Regions from separate parts of the Micromonospora sp. NPDC049171 genome, predicted to be linked through region 1. Evidence: predicted binding sites of a transcription regulator. Region 1 holds the regulator's gene; each other region holds the start of a gene.
The links. Region 1 encodes HrcA, which represses chaperone genes, less so after heat shock. Its sites were predicted from a motif close to GGTTNGCACNCTCNNNNNGAGNGTGCNAACC; they were not measured.

Region 1 (2,264 bases):
GGAAGGTGCGCTGCACCGACTGCACCTCACCGCGGCCACCGCACGCCTCGCAGGTCGCCAGGTGCGTGCCGGCGGCCGTGCCGGCACCGGAGCAGGTGGTGCAGAGCACCGCGGTGTCGACGGTGATCGGCGCCTCGACGCCGAACGCCGTCTCGTGCAGGTCCAGTTCGAGTCGCAGGATCGCGTCGGCACCCGGGCGGGTCCGTGGTCGCGGGCCCCGGGCACCACCGGCCGCGCCACCGAAGAACGCGTCCATGATGTCCTGGAAACCGACGAACGGGCCGCCGGCACCACCCGGACCGCCCGGACCGCCGGCACCACCACCACCCGGGGCGAGCGGGTCGCCACCCAGGTCGACGATCTGCCGCTTCCGGTCGTCCGAGAGGACCTCGTACGCGGCGTTGATGTCCTTGAACTTCTCCTGAGCCTCCGGGTCCGGATTGACGTCCGGGTGGAACTGGCGCGCCAGCTTGCGGTAGGCGCGCTTGATCTCGTCATCGGAGGCTTCCCGGCTCACACCGAGAATGCCGTAGTAGTCCCTGGCCACTGCGTTCCGTGTCCTCATGTTCGTCTCGCGTTGTGCCGGTCGGCGGCCGCAGCCGGCCGCATCGGCCCTGACCAATCAGTTCTGGGCCAGCAACTCGCCCACGTAGCGTGCCACGGCGCGGACCGTGGCGATGTTGCCGGGGTAGTCCATCCGCGTCGGCCCCAGCACCCCCAGGCCACCCAGGATGGTGGTGCCCGGGCCGTAGCCGGTGCTGACCACGGAGGCGGCCCGCAGGTTGTCGAACTCGTTCTCGTCGCCGATCAGCACACGGGTCGTGCTCGGCTCGGTCTCGCCGATGAGCTTGAGCAGCACGACCTCCTCCTCCAACGCCTCGAGGATCGGGCGCAGGGAACCCTGGAAGTCGAGCAGACCGCCCCGGGTGAGGTTGGCGGTGCCGGCCAGCGCGATGCGTTCCTCGTGCCGCTCGACGAGCGTCTCCAGCAGGACGGTGGCGAGTGTGGTCATGGTCGGACGCAGCCCGGCCGGCGCCTCCTCGACAAGCGCCTGCACCAACGGTGGCGTGTCGGACAGCCGCGCGCCGGCGAGCTTTTCGTTGACCAGCCGGCGCAGGTCCATGACGTCGTCGGCCGGCACCGGCCCGGGCAGCTCCACCAGCCGCTGCTCGACCCGCCCGGTGTCCGCGATCATGACGAGCATCAGCCGGGTGGTGGAGATCGGCACCAACTCCAGGTGCCGAACCGAGGAGCGGGCCAGGCTCGGGTACTGCACGACGGCCACCTGCCGGGTCAGCTGGGCGAGCAGTCGCACCGTGCGGTGCACCACGTCGTCGAGGTCGACCGCGCCGACCAGGAAACGCTCGATGGCCCGCCGCTCGGCCGGGCTGAGTGGCTTGACCCGGGACAACCGGTCGACGAAGAGCCGGTAGCCGCGGTCGGTGGGCACCCGGCCGGCACTCGTGTGCGGCTGCCGGATGTAGCCCTCCTCCTCCAGCACGGCCATGTCGTTGCGGACCGTGGCCGGGGACACCCCGAGCTGGTGCCGCTCGACAAGCGCCTTGCTGCCGACCGGCTCCTGGGTGGAGACGTAGTCCTCGACGATCGCGCGGAGCACGGCGAGTTTCCGGTCGTCGAGACCCATCCTCCGCACCTCCTGTCGCACGTCGGCCGCCGGCGCCGTGGGGCCGGTCGAGCCGCCCTGGCACTCGACTGTAACGAGTGCCAGTCTACTTCGGCGTACCCACCGGCGCGATGATCAACGGTGGCCCCTCTGGTGCTGCGTTGCCACGGGCACCTACCGTGACACCCATGACTGAACCTCCTCGCCCTCCCGGCGCGGGTGACCCCGGCAACTATCCGCCGGAGCCGAGTTCGTACCCCTCGGCCGAGCCACCCACCGCACCACTGTCCGGGGCGTCTGGCCCGGGCGACTATCCCCCGGCCGGTGGCTATCCGCCACCCACCGGTGACCAACCGCCGTCAGGTGGCTACCCTCCGGCGGGTGGCTATCCGCCGCCCGGAGGCTATCCGCCCGGCGGCTACCCCGCTGGCGGATATCCGACCGGCGGCGGCCCCAGCGGCGGCTACGCCAACAACGAGGACAAGACCTGGGCGCTCGTCGCGCACTTCGGCGGCGCGGCCGGCATGATCATCAGCGGGGGTGTGCTCGGCTGGATCGGCCCGCTGGTGGCGCTGCTGGCCCGCGGCAACCAGTCTCCGACGGCCCGGGCGCACGCCGTGGCGGCGCTCAACTTCCAGCT
Region 2 (2,264 bases), on a different contig from region 1:
GCGCGCGGATGACCGCCGCGTCCGGGTCGTACAGGTAGCGCCGGGGCGGCCCGACCGGCGCCTCGTCGGCACCCGAACCGGTGAGCTGGTGGCGGCGGGTCTCGGCGCCCTCCTGGCGGTAGAGCGTGGCGCGGCGGGGCACCTCCGCCAACTCCCCGCACCAGAGCGCGGCCTCGACCAGGTCGCCGTCCACACCGACCCACTCCGCCTCCGCACCCGCCGGGATGAGCGCGTGGTCCAGGCCCGGTGCCACCTTCACCACCGTGCGCGGCACCCGCTCGGCCAACCCGGTGACGAAGTCCCACGGCGGCGAGAAGGCGCGCGGGTCGAAGATCCGTCGCCCGGTGCCGCTGCTGCGGCGGGCCGGGTCGCAGAAGACCCCGTCGACCCGGGAGACGTCGAACGCGGTGGCATCCCCGCACTCGACGGTGAACAGCTCGGCCAGCCCGGCCGCCGTGGCGTTGGCGGCGGCCATCGCCGCAGTCACCGGGTCGGCCTCCACCCCGTACACCCGGATGCCGGCACGGGCGGCGGCCAGCGCGTCCGCGCCGAGGCCGCACCCGAGGTCGGCCAGGGTGCGCACGCCGGCCGCGGACAGCCGGACGGCTCGACGGTCGGCGACCACCCGGCGGGTGGCCTGCTCCAGGCCGGGGCGGGTGAGGAACATCCCGGCGGCGACCGGGCCGAACTTGCCGGCCGCCCGGTGCCGCAGCTCGGCCTGGGTGAGCGCCGCCGCGGCCAGCGTCGGCGGCACCCCGGCCGCGCGCAGCGCCGACGCCGCGACCAGCGGATCACCGCCGGCCAGACCGGCCGCCGTCGCGAGCGCGGCCGACCCCTCGGGGGTACGCAGCGCCGCCAGCTGATCGAGATCCACCCGGTCATTGTCCGGGTGGACCCGGAAATCCGGGCTGGCGGGGCGCGACTCGCTGGCACTCTCCTTGACGGAGTGCTAGCCACGGAATAACCTGCGATTAGCACTCTCACCCTGAGGGTGCCAGCTTCCGGGTCTCGCGACCCGGGTGCGCACGCCAGGCGGACCGGCACCCGCGACGACGGTCCCGCCCGGTGGCATGAGGCAGATTGACGCTGGTTGGCCCCGCCGGCCAGCAACGAAACCAGTACCCCAGGAGGGTATGCCCGTGACTACCGCGACCAAGGTTGCGATCAAGCCGCTCGAGGACCGCATCGTGGTCCAGGCGAACGAGGCTGAGACCACCACGGCGTCGGGCATCGTGATCCCCGACACCGCCAAGGAGAAGCCGCAGGAGGGCACCGTCCTCGCTGTGGGCCCGGGGCGCGTCGACGACAACGGCAACCGGGTTCCGGTTGACGTGCAGGTCGGCGACACCGTCCTTTACTCGAAGTACGGCGGCACCGAGGTCAAGTACGCCGGCGAGGAGTACCTGGTGCTCTCCGCCCGCGACGTCCTCGCGGTCATCGAGAAGTAAGCAACCGATCAGTTCCATTGCCCCGGTCCGGCTCGCCGGGCCGGGGCAGTGGCGCTTCGAAGGGACATTAATGGCGAAGATCCTGAGCTTCTCGGACGACGCCCGACACCTGCTGGAGCACGGTGTCAACGCCCTCGCGGACGCGGTCAAGGTCACCCTCGGCCCGCGCGGGCGCAACGTCGTCCTGGACAAGAAATTCGGTGCGCCGACGATCACCAACGATGGTGTGACCATCGCCAAGGAGATCGAGCTCACCAACCCGTACGAGAACCTTGGCGCGCAGCTGGTCAAGGAGGTGGCGACCAAGACCAACGACGTCGCCGGTGACGGCACCACCACCGCGACCGTGCTGGCCCAGGCCATGGTTCGCGAGGGCCTGCGCAACGTGACCGCCGGGACCAACCCGGCCGGCCTCAAGCGGGGCATCGACGCGGCGGCCACCAAGGTCTCCGAGGCGCTGCTCGGCCGTGCCGCGGAGGTCACCAGCAAGGAGTCGATCGCGAACGTGGCGACGATCTCCGCGCAGGACGCCACGATCGGTGATCTCATCGCCGAGGCGATGGAGCGGGTCGGCCGCGACGGTGTCATCACCGTCGAGGAAGGCTCCATGCTCACCACCGAGCTGGACGTGACCGAGGGTCTCCAGTTCGACAAGGGCTTCATCTCGCCGAACTTCGTCACCGACCTGGAGGGTCAGGAGTCCGTCCTCGAGGACGCGTACATCCTGGTCACCACCCAGAAGATCTCGGCGATCGAGGAGCTGCTGCCGCTGCTGGAGAAGGTCCTGCAGAACAGCAAGCCGCTGCTGATCATCGC
Region 3 (2,264 bases), on a different contig from region 1:
GCCTTGACGGCGACCGACTTGAAGGTGCCACGGACCTTGTTGACCACCAGGGTGGCGAGGGCCTCGCCCTCCAGGTCCTCGGCGATGATCAGCAGCGGCTTGCCCGACTGCATGACCTTCTCCAGGATCGGGAGCAGGTCCTTCACCGACGAGATCTTGCTGTTGGCGATCAGGATGTACGGGTCGTCGAAGACGGCCTCCATACGCTCCGGGTCGGTCATGAAGTAGGCCGAGATGTAGCCCTTGTCGAAGCGCATACCCTCGGTGAGCTCCAGCTCCAGCCCGAAGGTGTTGCTCTCCTCGACGGTGATGACGCCTTCCTTGCCGACCTTGTCCATCGCCTCGGCGATGATCTCGCCGACGGTGCTGTCGCCAGCGGAGATGGAGGCGGTGGAGGCGATCTGCTCCTTGGTCTCGACGTCCTTGGCGAGCTTGGACAGCTCCTCCGAGACGCTCGCGACCGCGGCCTCGATGCCCCGCTTCAGGGCCATCGGGTTGGCGCCGGCGGCCACGTTGCGCAGGCCCTCGCGAACCAGGGCCTGGGCCAGGACGGTCGCCGTCGTCGTGCCGTCACCGGCAACGTCGTCGGTCTTCTTGGCGACCTCCTTGACCAGCTCAGCGCCGATCTTCTCGTACGGGTCCTCGAGCTCGATCTCCTTGGCGATGCTCACACCATCGTTGGTGATGGTGGGGGCACCCCACTTCTTCTCGAGCACGACGTTGCGGCCCTTGGGGCCGAGGGTCACCTTTACGGCGTCGGCGAGCTGGTTCATGCCCCGCTCGAGGCCGCGGCGCGCCTCTTCGTCGAACGCGATCATCTTGGCCATACGGCGTTGTCCTCCTGGACACTCACGGGCCACCCGAGATGTGTGCCCCGGATGGGCCGCCTGGTGTACGCACCTTGGGACGTCGCCACCTGGCGACGACGACGTCCTTCGGCCGGGCCGGATAGCCCGCGACGACCGGCCATGTGCCGCCCCGGCGTCTCCACGCCGGTGCAACCTGGCCCCACCGTCCCGACCATTGGCACTCACGGTATGCGAGTGCCAATGACTTGTTTAGCACTCTCCCCTGCCGAGTGCAAGCACGATGGGGCCGCTCAGCCGAGTTCCGTCGCCAGTCCGGCAGTGTTCACCGGCTCCTCATGGGCGCGCTGCTCGGCGTACGTCACCAGCAGACCGACCTGGCTGGGCGAGGTAGGCCGGCAGGACCAGCACGGCGGTGACCCCGATCACCACCACCGCCCCGATCGCGGTGCCCGGCGACGAGAGGGGATCCGTGCCGAACGCGGCCGTGCCCGCCTCCTCCAGGCCACCGGAGATCACGTTGACGACGATGACCGCCGGGGCCACCAGGGCAACCCGACCGAGCAGGAGGTCGGGCCGGTCGTGGAACATCCGAGACGAGCGGCCGATCGGGTTGCGGCGTTCGAAGAGGTGGACCGGGCCGGCCAAACGGGCCCGATCTTCCCGGTTGCGCGCCCCTGCCGCCAGCCCCGACGCGCGGGGCCGATCGAGGAGGAAAACTCAGGCGACGACGCGGACGTGCTCGGCCTGCGGGCCCTTCTGACCCTGGGCGATCTCGAACTCCACCCGCTGGCCGTCGTCCAGCGCCTTGTAGCCGTCCATCTCGATCGCGGAGAAGTGGACGAACACGTCCTGACCGCCGTCGACGGCGATGAAGCCGTAGCCCTTTTCGGCGTTGAACCACTTCACGGTGCCCTGTGCCACGGTGCACTTCCCTCACTCTGCGCGGTGTTGCCTGACCTGGCGCTCGGCACGGCCGGACGCCCACCGGCCACCACCTCGGCAATCGATGGCGACCATTGAATAAGGTGACCGAAATCGCACGCTACACGAGGAGTGACGGCCGCGCACGGCCACAAATCTGACACCTTCCGGGGCGGTCAGACCGGCTTGGTTTTTCGATCCACCGGATCCACGTCGATGACTGCCCGGCGCAGCTCGACCGTGCCGGGCACCGACCCTGTGGTAGGCATGCGGGCATGACCACCGATACGGGCGCCACCGCCCTACGGCGGGCGGAGATCCGCCGGGTCCGGCCGCAGGACGCCGCCCGGATGCGGGCACTGCGTCTGGAGATGCTCGCCGACGCACCGTTGGCCTTCCTGGAGACCCTGGCGGACGCGGCGGCCCGACCGCACGCCGAGTTCGCCGCCCGGGTCGCGTACACCTCGGCCGGCCCCGGCAACGCGCAGTTCGTCGCCGACCCGGGTGGCCGGCTGGTCGGGCACGCCGGTGGCA

Region 2: the regulator HrcA is predicted to act here: its motif matches at 970-1,000, upstream of groES (co-chaperone GroES).
Region 3: the regulator HrcA is predicted to act here: its motif matches at 1,022-1,052, upstream of groL (chaperonin GroEL).

The regions. Positions count from the first base shown of each region.
Region 1 is NZ_JBEZDJ010000032.1:12,381-14,644, forward strand. Features, by position in the region: gene dnaJ (molecular chaperone DnaJ) at 1-547, opposite strand, end outside; gene hrcA (heat-inducible transcriptional repressor HrcA) at 623-1,645, opposite strand; gene AB0B14_RS31290 (DUF4870 domain-containing protein) at 1,756-2,264, shown strand, end outside.
Region 2 is NZ_JBEZDJ010000004.1:195,096-197,359, forward strand. Features, by position in the region: gene AB0B14_RS07270 (methyltransferase domain-containing protein) at 1-874, opposite strand, end outside; gene groES (co-chaperone GroES) at 1,134-1,448, shown strand; gene groL (chaperonin GroEL) at 1,519-2,264, shown strand, end outside.
Region 3 is NZ_JBEZDJ010000018.1:158,098-160,361, reverse strand. Features, by position in the region: gene groL (chaperonin GroEL) at 1-827, opposite strand, end outside; gene AB0B14_RS23080 (hypothetical protein) at 1,143-1,454, opposite strand; gene AB0B14_RS23075 (cold-shock protein) at 1,527-1,730, opposite strand; gene AB0B14_RS23070 (GNAT family N-acetyltransferase) at 2,006-2,264, shown strand, end outside.